Regions from separate parts of the Thalassotalea sp. HSM 43 genome, predicted to be linked through region 1. Evidence: riboswitches for the same ligand, from Rfam matches in the RefSeq annotation. Region 1 holds a riboswitch; the other holds the start of a gene.

Region 1 (7,428 bases):
ATGATCAAACAGGTGTCATTCAAACAGACTACATTTAATGAACTGCCACACAAATTTGAAGCGGGCACGCCTAATATTGCCGGTGTACTGGGCTTATCAAGCGCGATAACAGAGCTTGGTCATAGCCAAAATTTCACTGATTATGAATCTCAACTTGCTGTTTATCTGCATCAACAATTGACCAGCTTGGCAAAGCTCACGCCATTATTTACAGACGCACCTGATATTCCGTTATTAAGCTTTGTTATCGAGGGTATACATCATCAGGATGTCGCCAGCTTTCTCGACAGCAAAGGCATTGCGGTGAGAGCGGGGCATCATTGTGCTATGCCATTGTTGGCGGGAATGGGCTTGCAAGGCTCCGTTCGCGTGTCGCTTGCACCGTATAATAGTAAGTCTGAAATAGATCGTTTACTGGCCGCGTTAAAGGCGTGTATTGAAGCCGATGGCAACTTACAACAAGCAGACAGTAGCGATGTGGATTGGACTAAAACAGACTCTAGGTCGCAGGTGGTGCATGATAAACCGTTTGATTATGTCAGCGAAGCAGATGTGTTGGCTGAGTTTAGCGACGCAAATTCTTGGGATAAAAAGCATCGAGTGATTATGCTATTGTCTAAGCGACTGCATCGTTTAGATAAACAGCGTCGTAGTGATGAGATATTAATTTCTGGTTGTGAAAGCAATGCTTGGTTAGACGTCGTTAAGTATAACGATCGCTTTTATTTTATTGGTGATAGTGATGCTCGGCTAATACGTGGTCTTATGGTGGTGATTTTAAGCCAATTTCAAGGCAAGACCGCCGTACAAATTCAAAAAACTAAGGTGCCAGAGTTTTTTCAAAGCTTAGGGTTGATGCAACACTTAAGTCCATCTCGGGGTAATGGTGTGCGAGCAATTGTCGACAGCGTCTATACCTTAATAGGTTAAGTTATTGATTGGCAAAACGACAGATTGGTTAAAACCAAGCTCTGTTAAAAGCTAGCTCCGTTAAAGCTAGCTCCATTAAAACAAAAAACGTGAAAAGGAAAACAGATGAGTTTACATATTAACGCCATCGGCCAGATTGCGATTTGTTGTACTGATATAAACGCGGCAAGAGCGTTTTACCAGGATATCATGGGACTACCGCTGTTGTTTGATGCCGGTGAAAACTTATCGTTTTACCAATTAAACGATATTCGATTGATGCTCACCACATTACAAGGTGAAGAACGCGACCATCATACCTCAGTGATTTACTACAAAGTCGATGATATAGAGCAAGCATTTGCGCATTTGCAACAGCACAATGTCGCTATAGAGCGAGCCCCAGCCTTAGCCGCCACCATGTCAGATCATCAACTGTGGATCGGCTTTATTCGCGATCCAAGCGACAATCTAGTGGGCATTATGAGCGAAAAACCTCTTAGTGATTAATCTGCAGCTATAAACGGGCGGGCCGTACCGTCAGTATGTTATGACTTAAGCCATTGCCATAGCTGACCGAAAAACTCGTAAAAAAACGTCTCGGTTTTATGCAATTGATTGGCGTCAGGAAAGTAGTCCTGCCAACTTAGCGCACCCTGTTTAACAAAGTAACCGGTAGGAGCGGCGGTAGGCGTCAAACCTTGTTGCTCAAAATAGGTCATTGCTCTCGGCATATGATTGGCGTTGGTGACAAGGGCAAAGTGGGTGTTGGTTAACCGCGGCATTAATAACATCGCTTCGTCTTCGGTATCTTTAGCTTTGTCATTAGTGATTATGTCACCACTAAACCCTAATTCAATCAGTGCTTGTTTCACCTTTTGTGCATTGCTGGTGCTATCATAAAGTGCCGCACCGGAGGTAATAATGGTTGCTTCAGGGTGCATGTTGGCGACACGCATGCCTTCAACCATACGTTGCAATGAGCAGATTTGTAATTGTTGCGAGGCGCCAAGGTTGTCGTCACTGGTATGCGCGCAACCTAAGATGACAATATAGTCTAAACGTTGTTGCTGCTGGCTAAAGGTTGGATAGCGTTGCTCGTAAGGGGCTATGAGTGAGTTGCTGACACCAATAAAGGAAAAACCGAACAAAAACAACGTGGCAAGAAATAAGCTTACGCGAGCAACATGTCGTCGACTATGAAACAACAGCAACGCTAACAGCATCAAAAATAAAATTAAGATCATTGGTTGCAGTAATTGACCAACAAGTTTTTTTAATAAAAACCAATCCATGAAAAGCCCATCAAAAGTTTATTTTTAGCATAACCGAAATTTTGATAAAGCACCTAAGTAAATCTCGCTAATTGCCTAACAACTCGACGAAAAATTGCAAAAATATGTTAATTTTGCAGATTTTTAGTCGATACCATATTGCTTTTGTATCGCCCTTGAGGTTTAATAGCTTGCGTTGCTGTAGAGTTATTACTCAAATTGTCTACACAACACCAGAAGAGGTAGCATTAGCCAGGTAAATGATTTGAAGCACCATCAGCTTGTGACAATCATTGAGGGGGACTAATGCCGAGGGTGTTACTTTAGGTGGTTAAAGTACATTCGGTCATTACGGTTGAATCCTGATGACTGTCACCAATAGATGGTGGAGAGCTTCTGGCTGAAAACGTCAAGATTCCTATTCCTTGCTTATCAGTCATGCTCTTCCTTATGTAGTTTATAAACAGCGCCAATTGCTTTAGAAGTCTGTTATTGTATTAAAAAACTGACGTTGCAATAGGGTGTTCTGTTAATTAGGGAGAATTTCAAATGTTAAATGTTGCCAAGTTTGGCGGTACAAGTGTTGCCGATTACGATGCTATGTTGCGCTGCGCCAACATCATCAAAGATAACCAAAGCACCAAAGTGGTTGTGGTATCAGCCAGTGCTGGGGTTACCAATCATTTAGTGACTTTGTCGCAACAATTGCTATCGCACCAAGAGCAGCAAGAAATCATTAATCAAATTCGCGGTATTCAATACAATATCACGCAACAATTAGCAGCAGAGTTGCATTTAAATCGTCAAATTGACGAGGTGTTAGATCATTTAACGGCACTTGTTGAGCAACAAAACACACTGCAAACAGCAAAAACCACGGATTCTATTTTGGCCTGTGGTGAGCGCATGAGCTCGATTTTATTTGCCGAAGTTCTGCGCAGTATTGGCGTTAATGGTTTGACCTTTGATGTTCGTCAAGTGATGCGAACTAACAGTCTATACGGTAAAGCTGTGGTTGATATTGAGGCATTGGCGTTAAATTGTGAGCAGCAATTGTTGCCGTTATTGCAACAGCATGTAATTGTTACACAAGGATTTATCGGTCAAGACGGATTAGGCAATACGACAACGTTAGGGCGCGGTGGTTCAGATTATTCGGCAGCGCTATTAGCAGAAGCATGTCAGGCTGATGACTTATTGATATGGACCGATGTGGTAGGGATTTTCACCACCGATCCACGCATAGCGAGCTCGGCTCGCGCCATACCTGAAATCAGTTTTGGTGAAGCGGCGGAAATGGCAACCTTTGGCGCCAAAATTCTCCATCCGGCAACCTTGATCCCTGCGATGCGATCGGACATCCCTGTGTTTGTTGGTTCATCTCGTGAACCGCAAGCCGGTGGCACACAAATCCGTCAACATGTTGAATCAAAACCAACCTATCGTGCGATTGCACTGCGCAAAGAACAAACACTGGTTACTGTAAAGAGTCCAGCGATGTTACATGCCAGTGGTTTTTTGGCGCAAGTATTTGCGATATTGGCTAAGCATGAGTTAAGTGTCGACTTGATCACCACCTCAGAAATATCCGTGGCGTTAACATTTGATAACCCAACCGGCTCTACCCAAGCTTTGATTAATCAGCAAGTGTTGGAAGAACTTGAGCAGTTGTGTGAGGTAACGGTAGAACATGGGCTGTCGCTCGTTGCCATTGTTGGCAATAATTTGCAATCGACGACACAACTAGGCAGTAACGTGTTTAACCACATTGAAGATGTCAGCGTGCGCATGATTTGTCACGGCGCAAGCGCCAATAACCTGTGTTTCTTGGTTGCAGAAAACGATGCAAATCAAGTGGTTGAAACCCTACACGACAAATTGTTTATTTAAGACAAAGCGTTTCTACAACTGAGCTAATCTTATGTAGAGCAGAGCTTATACTAAATACTGAGCTTTAATTTATATAAAAAAACGCCTCACAAAGTGAGGCGTTTTTGTTTTTTTGGTTTTACTGTGGGTTTTGCTTGGCTTTCTTTTGTCTAAGCTGCCGTCAATTGTTAACGAGCCACAGAGCAGTGCTCAGAAAAATGCTCTAAATATTGAGTAGGGCATCTATAGTAGCTGCTCAATATCTTTGGCAATTTTTTCAGGCTTAACAATCGAACCATAACGTTTGATCACCTCGCCTTGGCGATTGACCAGGAACTTAGTGAAATTCCATTTAATCTTTTTGCTGCCTAAAATACCTTTCGCCTGTTGTGTCAAATAATCAAACAACGGATCTGCTTTGTCACCATTGACATCGACTTTGGCAAATAAATCAAAGTTAATATGAAAATTTAAATCACAAAAATTGCGAATGTCATCGTCTGAGCCTTTTTCCTGTTCACCAAATTGATTACAAGGAAATGCCAATACCGCTAAACCTTTGTCTTTATAAGCCTGATAAAGATTCTCCAGACCGTCATATTGCGGGGTAAAACCACATGCGCTCGCGGTGTTGACAATTAAAAGCACTTTGTTTTGATAATTTAATAACGGGACGGTTTCGCCTTTATTATTGGTAACACTAAAATCGTATAATTGACTCATATTTTTATTGTTGTCTGATCACTGTTTCAATTACACTAGCACACTCGTGCGTATTTATCATTGACATATAAACAACTGATAAAGCTTAACGCGCTTTGTTCAAACCTGAATATCATGTAAGAGAAAAACTATGAAAAACGTTGCCTTTATTGGTCTTGGCGTTATGGGCTATCCAATGGCAGGTCACCTGCAAAACAACGGTTATAACGTGACTGTATATAACCGCACCACAGCCAAAGCACAGCAGTGGACAGAACAATACGGTGGTAATTTTGCAAGTACACCAAAGTCTGCCAGTGAGCAGGCCGATATTGTCTTTGTTTGTGTCGGCAATGATGATGATGTGCGTCAAGTGGTATTGGGCAACGACGGCGTTCTAGCTGGTCTGCAACAAGGCGCTATCTTAGTCGATCACACGACGGCATCGGCAGAACTGGCGCGAGAGTTGTCTGCTGCGGCAAAACAGCAAGGTATCGAATTTATAGATGCGCCGGTTTCGGGCGGTCAGGCTGGTGCAGAAAATGGCCAGTTAACGGTAATGTGTGGCGGTGAGAAACAGGTGTTTGAACAAGCACAGCCGGTTATGGCGTCATTCGCCAAATTTAGCCAGTTAATGGGGCCGGTAGGTAACGGTCAAATTGCTAAGATGGCCAATCAAATTTGCATTGCAGGTGTGGTACAAGGCTTAAGTGAAGCGCTAAATTTTGCCCAACGAGCAGGTTTGGATGCAGAAACCTTGGTTGAAACCATTTCTAAAGGCGCTGCTGGTAGCTGGCAAATGGAAAATCGTTATAAAACCATGTATGCCGGCGAATATGAATTTGGCTTTGCCGTTGACTGGATGCGTAAAGATTTGTCTATCGCATTTGCAGAAGCGCAGAAACACAATGCTCAGTTACCGATGACAAAAATGGTTGATGGCTTTTATCAACAAGTGCAAGACATGGGTGGCAATCGTTGGGATACATCAAGCTTGATAGCATTACTTAAAGATAAATAATATCAGCAATAAAAAAGGCAGCTTAGAGCTGCCTTTTTTATTTAAACACGCCACGAGCTTGATTCATCTAAATAATAAGGCTGGTAGCTTGAGGTATCAATTTGCCAGATTAACCTTGCACATACTGATAGAGCGCTTTTAATATCTCAATTTTGCCACTATCGCTTTCATGCTCATGCACTAGGTTCTCAATTTCAATCATATATTCGTCAAGGCTTAAGCCATTTTCACCCAACTGCAGTTTGTTCTGACAGTATAACTGCCATTTTTGTTGTTCTTCTGCGGACAAAGTCCAAGGGTAATTACGAGCGCGATAACGGAACAGCAGGGTGTCGAGTCGTTCATCGGCAAAATTGAAAGGGTAACTGGCCAATTGCTCCGCTGGCATATGCAGAATTTCATTCATCTTTTCACGATCACCGGCAGAGAAAAAACTGCCAGAATATAAGGCGTATTCCGGATCATCTTTTACGCCGTCAAAATCTCGAACAAAGACCTGTTGTAACTTATCTTTGATCTCTTCTGCGTGCTGTTTAATGCGCTTATAATTTTCTAAACAGGCTTCTCTGTCGATACCGATTAACGCCGCTCGCTCCGGTGTTAATACTTTGGCTGGTGCTACAGCAGGGCATTTATTAATGTGCACTTGTTTTAGCCCAACAGGCAATTTTCCTTCAGCCTTTAAGTCATCATGACGAGTGTATAAACGTTCTTTGATCTGTTCAGCATCAAGTTCTAATAATGGCGAGATATCCTTAGATAAATCAATACAACTGATGGCGTTTTTATTTACCGGGTCAACATCGATAGGCATAAACCAACTGGTGTTACGCTGAACTCGAGCGATTTTGCCTGAGGTGTGCAGAAAAGGTGCCATCTCATAGACATTGATATGCTCGGCACATTTTTGCTTGGTTCTGATAGAAAAAATGAAATTATACAGCTTAGGCTGCTTTTCTTTTATGAGTTTGGCAAAAGCAATCGTCGCATAGACATCGCTCATCGCATCATGGGCTGCTTCGTGGCTAATGCCGTTTGCAGCGGTCAATAACTCGAGTCGAAAACTGACTTTTCCGTCATCACCAACGGGCCATTCTATGCCTTCTGGTGCAAGTGCGTAACACATGCGTGCCATGTCAATAATGTCCCAACGACTGTTATTGTTTTTCCATTCGCGGGCATACGGGTCATAGAAATTACGATAAAACAGATAGCGAGATACTTCGTCATCAAAACGAATCGAGTTATAACCAACCACACAGGTATTGGCTACGCTAAAGAGTTGATGAATACGTTTCGCAAACTCCGCCTCGCTTACACCGTCACGTTGCGCTTTCTGCGGTGTGATCCCAGTGACCAAACAGGCGACTGGGTTAGGCAAGTAATCTGCCGGTGGTTGACAGTAAAATACTTCAGGCTCACCAATAATGTTCAAATCAAGATCGGTACGAATGGCGGCAAATTGCGATGGCTTATCGAGTTTAGGCGATACGCCCCATGTTTCATAGTCATGGAATAGCAGGGTTGGCTGAGATTGCTCGGGTACTGTTTGCATCGGCTGTTATAACTTGTTGGTTTATCGTTATTGTTTTTGTCCGTTGGATGGTAACCAACGTAAATGCTGAGCTGTAACTCTATCATACTGTCTATTTA
Region 2 (7,428 bases), 1.4 Mb from region 1:
TTTCTTCGGTTAGCTCTTGTTCAAGAATCTGCTTACTAATACTTGCTTCGTCTGGGTTTGGATTTACAAAAACCATACCGACGGCGTATTTAGCACTCAGGTTCCAATCATTTTCTTTGGCAATGTCTCTAAAAAAACTGTCTGGCTTTTGCATCAGCAAACCACAGCCGTCACCGGTTTTACCATCGGCATTAATACCGCCACGGTGTTGCATACGATCCAGTGCCGATATCGCTGTTTTGATCAGCTTATGACTTGGCTCACCTTCTTGATGGGCAATAAGGCCAAATCCGCAATTGTCTTTTTGAAAATTGGGATCAAATAATTGCATGCAGTCTCTCTCCTGTATTCATATCTATCGGTTAAAACGCCCTGAAATAGAATAAATAAAGCTGAAAAATGAATAAATATAGCGTTTTCCCAATAGGGGAACTTTTTAAGATATAAGGATGTTGAGCAAAGGTCAATGAAAAATAGAGCTATTACTCTTAACTTTTCAACCAATAAAAAGCACAGGAAAAATAAAAGAATTTTGCCAGTATTTGTAAATCACTAATAAATATAAGGGGCTAGAGACTTTGTTGTGACAACTGAAAACTTTCATTTTTGTTTTTATTTGTCGGTTTAGAGAGTTGATATTTATGCAAAAAAGATATTTTTGCAGGGTAAATCGTAGCGAGAAAGTTATGCTAATAAAAAAAAGCCGGCTTCACCGGCTTTTTTTGGAATATTTAATGGTATCAATTAAGGCTGATAACCATTTTCGATGCCTTTAGTGGTAACCGCAACCGCATCGTGCGCGTGTAATGATTCTAAATGGTTTATTTTTACCCAAAAATCATCATAACCTTCAATTAGGTTTAACGCGTGTTGAACACGGCGAGCGGCATCTTCACAAAACATTAAATTTTGACCATTAAGACGGGCAAATTCTTGCTCATCTTCACGTTTTACTGCCGCTTGAACTGGTGTTTGCAATGCAGCTTCTACGGTATCAACGATGTCTGTGATCGGAAATGAGTTAACTAAAGAGTTAAGCTTAACTTTAATTTCTGCAATCGAGCGTTGGCTGTGCGGGGTAGCAACGATGCCTTCAGTGGTGCCCAACCAAGTGTGAATTTCTTCACTGCTAACCTGGTCTTGCTCAGCGAATTTCTCAGCAAATGATTTTTGAATTAACTGGCGAGCCAACGCGGCAGAGCAAGGGCAAGTGGATGAGTAAGCAATATCAACGCTCAGTTCAATATCAAACTCACCTTTTTCCAATTTACCAACGATAGACGCTGGATATACGCGCCAGCCTTTCTTACCGCTGATTAACGCTTCGCGGCGCATCGGGTAGTCAAAACTGAATTTAACGTATGCGGTATCACTTAGATCTTCGTGCGAGGCAATGAATTCTTTCAATAACGTAACCAACGTCTGATAGGTCAGCACGTTATTGCTGGCCAAATCATCTAATGCTAAATACAAGCGAGACATATGAATGCCTTTCGCTTTTGGTTGCATTAAATTTACAAATGCATCGATATGAGCCGAGACGACACGTTCAGCTTCATCTTTTGCCGCAACCATAATTGGCATTTCGATATTTCCCATACCGACTCTATCGAGCGTACCCTCAGTTTGGGCCGCGGTCTGGTTTGCGATATCTGGCATTGATGTTGGCATTATTAATTGGTTTCCTGTTACAACTGTTTGCAATTCATTTCCTATAATGAATAGCATCATGAAATTCATCAAAGGCAATTAAGGGCGCATATTCTAGCGAAAAACCGCGCAGGTTTTTACTTTTTTTTCGCCGTTTTCGGCAAAAAGTGACGGCAAACCCTGTTTTACGCCGATAAAGTCCGAGTAAAATGGTCGGCTATTCTGCAGTAAATGGGGACGAAAAGCAATTAAACAAGCGTTTCGCCCGAATATATTCGCGGTTTTATTGATCCATTTCTGTTGCTTGCGTAAGTATCATGTGTGACTCATGTAGTTTGTTTGTTAATTTGCCTGTTTTTTGTTTTTTTTTGCAAAAAACATGATAGTTTTTGCAACATATACTCAATAGCACGTAGCCGTTATGGAACATTTGAATACACAAATCATCAGCGAATACACCAAAGCCTTAGGTAAGGATGTGTTTTTGCAGACCATCGATTTATATGAACAGCAGGCGGCAACGTATTTCACGCATTTAGCAGAGGCTGTTGCAAAAGCCGATTACCATGCATGGCAACAACATTGTCACATAATGAAGTCAGCGGCAGGCAATGTTGGATTAAACAGCTTACATCAATTGTTGGGCTCGGTAGAGTACAGCAAAGATGATTTTAGTCAGCTCAATAATGAGTTGCTGAAAATGCGCGAACTGCATCAGCTATCATTAGTCGAATTAAAAAAATGGCTAGCATAATGCTAGCCATTGTCTTGTTCTAAAAGCCGTACGCTTATAATTCAATATTACCGATAAAACGGTAACCTTCACCGTGAATGGTATTAATGAATTCAGGGCTAGCGTCGTCTGATTCAAAATGCTTACGCAAACGACGGATGGTTACATCAACAGTACGGTCATTTTCACGTAGGTCACGACCGGTCATTTCTTGAATTAACGCCTGACGGGTAACAATCTTACCGCGATTCGCCATTAATAGACGTAGGGCACGATACTCACCACGAGGAATTGGGAAGGTAATGCCATTTGGTGATGTCATTTGACGAGAGTTAGGGTCTAACTGCCAGTTGTCGAAATGAATCAACTCAGTTGCTGCCATTGGTGCCGCTTTTTCTACTTGGCTAATACGCTTAAGTAGATTGCGTACACGAATAGTTAACTCGCGTGGGTTAAAAGGTTTAGTGATATAATCATCCGCACCGATCTCTAAGCCCAATACTTTGTCCACATCGCTGTCACGACCACTGATGAAGATCAAACCTTTGTCGTCTTTCTCGATGATTTCACGAGCTAATAACAGACCGTTTTTACCTGGTAAGTTAATGTCCATCAAAACAAGGTCAATATTACGATCTTGTAGTTGACGCTCCATTTCTTCACCATTTGCCGCTACGTAGGTTAAGTAACCTTCAGCTTCAAACAGATTTTTCAGATTTAAACGTGTTACTTCTTCATCTTCAACGATGAGAACTTTGGCTTGCGGTTGGTTGATCATATATACCTCAACAGTTAATACCCAAATGTCAGCGAGCATGAAAACATAAGGGCGTATAGAGTCGCTGCATTTTTGGCTGCAAACTCAAGATTAAAATTTATGTTGCATATGATAGTGAATGTCAGAAAGTAAACAATGGTGAAATTGTTGTAAAAATGTAAGTGACAAAATGTAAACAAAACACCTGTGTCTCTTTGTAAGTTATTGATTATTATATAGATAGGTGTTGGTGGTTATGTGGGAGAGGAAAAGCCGGCTTTGCAACAAATTGTAATCCTTGGCCATTTGTTAGGTTAGTAACAAATGAAAATTGACAAAAAAGCATTACTGGTAGGTTAATTTGTTGTCAATATTAACCTTGTATTTACCCTGTGTTTTGCTGCGTTTAACATTTACCTCTGTGTTAACGCTTTTGCGCTTGATGAATCGCAAAACCTTTGTGATTAGCGAGCAAGTTTGAATGCCCAAATTGCTTTTCAATAATCGGTGCATACTTTAAAAAGCTGTTAGCAACTATGGTCAATTTACCATTTTTGTTGATTTTGTTTTTAACGCTTTGCAAAAACACTTCGGTGGTTTGGTAGTGGGTTTTTAAGCCTTGATGAAATGGCGGATTAGATACCACGAGTTGATAACCTTGGCCGACATTAGATAAACCGTCTGAGGCATAGACGTTACCGCTAAGCTTGTTAACAGCCAGTGTTTTTTCAGCGCTGGCAATCGCTAAGGCGTTGACATCAATCATTTCGATATCGGCATCGCGATTGGCCATCTTAATATAACAACCAATAACGCCCGCGCCGCAACCAAAATCAAGCACCTTACCGGTCACTTTGTCTGGTATATGCTGCAATAATAACTGGGTACCGATATCAAGCTCTGCATGAGAGAACACGCCCGGCAAAGCGCAAATGGTCAATGCCGTATCACCTTGCTGTATCTGATATTGGCGATACCAATCATCAAGCACAAATGCTGAACGGTTATTGTTAAACACCATCTCATACAAAAGGCAATGTCTTGCTGAATCAACTTTATCGCATCGCAAGGCATAGTCTGCTGCCAGTTTCGCCGCCGATTTAACCCCACCTTTATTTTCTCCAACGAACAATACAATGGCGTTGTCGCTTAGGCTGTTCGAGAGCATGGCCATTTGCATGGTAAATTCAGGTTTAGATTTCGGGAAGTAAAAGATAACCAGATCATGTTGCTGCTTGCTTTGGTATTGTTCGCCAAATTCACAGTGCACATTTTGACAGGCTTTGCTTATCGCTTGATGTTGCGCATAATTTATCTGGTAACTGGTAACCTTGGCATCAGGATACAGTTGAGTCAGTTCTTTGATCAGTTCTACATCAGGGCAACCGACAACTAAGGGGTGTTTACTGTCCAATAAGTCAGTATTTCTGAGTAATAGTTGTGATGGATTACTAACAGCCATAAGTTACCGTGATGTCGTAAAAACGCTATTTTCGCATGTTATGACTATGGAAAAAAGCATAAATTTAGCCGAGCTAACACAATACCTTATTGCCAATGCAGCTATCATTTTAGGCAAGCCAGATGCGAGAACTTAGGCTGACTATATAAATGCGGTTTTGTGGTTTGCATTGCGTTTGCTAAAGTGGTTAAATACGCGACATTCCGACACATTAAATATGTGTCTCATCCTTCCGAGGATCAGAAGAGGAGCGTTAACCAGGCAGTTATCCTTAGGGCCTTACCCGTATAAAGGATAATCAGGGGGATTATCGCCGAGGCAGATACCAAAAAAGGTAGGTATACTGTCGGCTGTATGGGTTGAATCCCTGCAGCTGTCGCTTAACATGAGTTTAAGTGGAGAGCTTCTGGCCCCAGCATCATATTGCTGGCTCCAGTCTTTCTATTTACGCTCGAATAATAAATATCGCGATTAAGATAAACACATCGCACGCAGTAACGAGACGTAACATGACAACTTTTCAACTTGATGATTTTCCTCTATGGACAGCCTTAGTCACGCCGTTCAACGACGCTGGCGAGATAGATTATGACAGCCTAGCTAAAATCGTAGAGGATCAAGTACAAGCTGGTAATGGTATTTTGATTTGCGGTAGCACCGGTGAAGGCTTGGCTATCGAACAACAAGAGCAATACCAAATTGTTAAATTTATTTGTGATTTACAGCCGCAGGTGCCGCTTATGGTTGCCGTTGGTGGTGCTAACCTAGCAGCACAATCGGCTTGGATTGAACAATGCAATTCGTTGCCAATACACAGTTACTTGCTCACCGCGCCGCTCTACACTAAACCTGGCATCATCGGTCAAACCAATTGGTTTAAAGCACTGATGGATATCGCCACAAAACCGTGCATGATTTACAACGTGCCTTCGCGAACTGGCGTGAGTATCCCCGTTGAAACCGTACAAAATCTTGCCGAGCATCCAAACTTGTGGGCAATGAAGGAAGCCAGTGGCGACATCAATGAGTTTTTAGGTTTTGTCGAAGCAGCGCCGAACATGAAAATGTACTCAGGTGAAGACGCTCTGATCCCATACCTTGCCTCGGCTGGTGCTGTCGGTTTGGTGTCGGTTTGCGCCAACGCTTGGCCTGAGGCGACTCATTTGTATGTGCGTCAAGCATTGACTGGCCAAGGTGCTAGCTTATTTCCTGTTTGGTATAACGCCATCAGCCCGTTGTTTGAGGTTGCCAACCCAATTCCAGTCAAAGTGTTAATGCACAAGCAAGGGGTTATCTCATCGCCTGTATTGCGTGCACCACTAACCCATCTGGAACTGGCTTCTGATAGCAAAGTTTTGGCGGCGGATACAGCAATCACTGAGTGGTTGTGCAATAGCCGCAATAACCTTTAATAGCAATTATGACAGAGTTGTTTACCAAGCAAGTATTAACCGTCGGTGAGATGGCCAGTGGCGTGTCATTGACCATTCCTGTTTATCGCTTAAAAGGCAATGGACAAGGACCGTCAGTCTATATTCAAGCCAATATTCACGGCGCTGAAGTGCAGGGCAATGCGGTAATCTATCAATTACTAGAGCTATTGCAAAAGCAATCTCTGCTTGGTGATATCACGTTGGTGCCTTACGCCAACCCTGTCGGCTGTAATCATAAAAATGGTGAGTACACCTTAGGTCGATTTGACCCGATTACCGGTGTGAACTGGAATCGCATGTTCCATCATAATGAACAGCTGATTGAACACGTCATGCAAGAGCACAGCAACAGTGATGTTGATACCATCAAACAATATTTTCAGCAATTGATGTTAGATGATATTGAGCAAAAGCTGGATCACAACAATTACGGGTTAAGTACTGGCCGACGTATTGCTTATCGATTACAACAATTAGCGCACCAGCACGATATTGTTTTGGACTTACATACCGGGCCAATATCATCAAAACATATTTATTGTCCGGAATACGCACGCAATAGTGCCAGCTTTTTCAATATTCCACATACCATATTGATCCCCAATGATTTTGCTGGGGCAATGGACGAAGCGACGTTTTGTCCATGGTGGACGCTAGCCGAGAAGTTTGCCGAAAATGGCCGCGAACTCGATTTTGGTAAGGAAAGTTTTACCGTAGAACTTGGCTCACAAGAGCTAATCGATCTGGATGAAGCCTTATACGATGCCAAGTCAATCTTGTCTTACTTACAATATAAGCAGGTCATTGCCAGTGACGAATTTGTACCGCAAAACATCACTCGTTACGCCTGTTACTTAAAAGATTACAAGATATTTTATTCGCCGATGGGCGGTATGGTCGACTATCTTGCGCAATTTGGTGAAGAACTAAAAGCTGGCTCACCGTTGGCGCGCATCTTACGTATGGACAACTACGGAGATGGTGATGCGTTGCATTATATCCAGTTAGAAGAAGATGCTATTCCTATTTTGCATTTTGCCTCGGCAAGCGTCAATTTAGGCACCGAACTGTATAAAGTCTTCACCAATTATTTCGAGTTGTAAGCTCGCGCTCTACCGCGAATAAATATAATAAGGGCTTGTTTAACAAGCCCTTTATGTTTGTAGCGGATATCTAATTTGAGTCATTACCAACGCTGACGAGGGACAAAGTCTCGGCTTGCTTGTTCACCTTTGTCGATAGATTGCTGACGCTTAACCGCAATACGCTGATTCTTGGCAAGCAAGATTTTAATTTGGTACCAAGATTCGCGCATCAACCAGCGCCACGGTTTGTCAGTCCATGATTTATGATAGAGCTTTTTGCTGGCGGCCAATGTATCTGGTGAGCGCTG

What was found. A riboswitch is a leader RNA that binds a small molecule or an ion and turns the genes downstream of it on or off. The one in region 1 is predicted to bind lysine.
Region 2: another riboswitch for lysine. It lies ahead of dapA (4-hydroxy-tetrahydrodipicolinate synthase); the one in region 1 lies ahead of lysC (lysine-sensitive aspartokinase 3).

The regions. Positions count from the first base shown of each region.
Region 1 is NZ_CP038493.1:53,146-60,573, reverse strand. Features, by position in the region: gene E2K93_RS00290 (SufS family cysteine desulfurase) at 1-930, shown strand, start outside; gene E2K93_RS00285 (VOC family protein) at 1,036-1,419, shown strand; gene E2K93_RS00280 (ElyC/SanA/YdcF family protein) at 1,458-2,204, opposite strand; lysine riboswitch at 2,413-2,587, shown strand; gene lysC (lysine-sensitive aspartokinase 3) at 2,733-4,073, shown strand; gene E2K93_RS00270 (glutathione peroxidase) at 4,296-4,775, opposite strand; gene E2K93_RS00265 (NAD(P)-dependent oxidoreductase) at 4,906-5,775, shown strand; gene sbcB (exodeoxyribonuclease I) at 5,885-7,330, opposite strand.
Region 2 is NZ_CP038493.1:2,643,630-2,651,057, forward strand. Features, by position in the region: gene gltB (glutamate synthase large subunit) at 1-331, opposite strand, end outside; gene folE2 (GTP cyclohydrolase FolE2) at 745-1,671, opposite strand; gene E2K93_RS11415 (Hpt domain-containing protein) at 2,072-2,404, shown strand; gene arcA (two-component system response regulator ArcA) at 2,439-3,161, opposite strand; gene E2K93_RS11425 (methyltransferase) at 3,565-4,602, opposite strand; lysine riboswitch at 4,838-5,016, shown strand; gene dapA (4-hydroxy-tetrahydrodipicolinate synthase) at 5,112-6,014, shown strand; gene E2K93_RS11435 (succinylglutamate desuccinylase/aspartoacylase family protein) at 6,023-7,138, shown strand; gene E2K93_RS11440 (crotonase/enoyl-CoA hydratase family protein) at 7,222-7,428, opposite strand, start outside.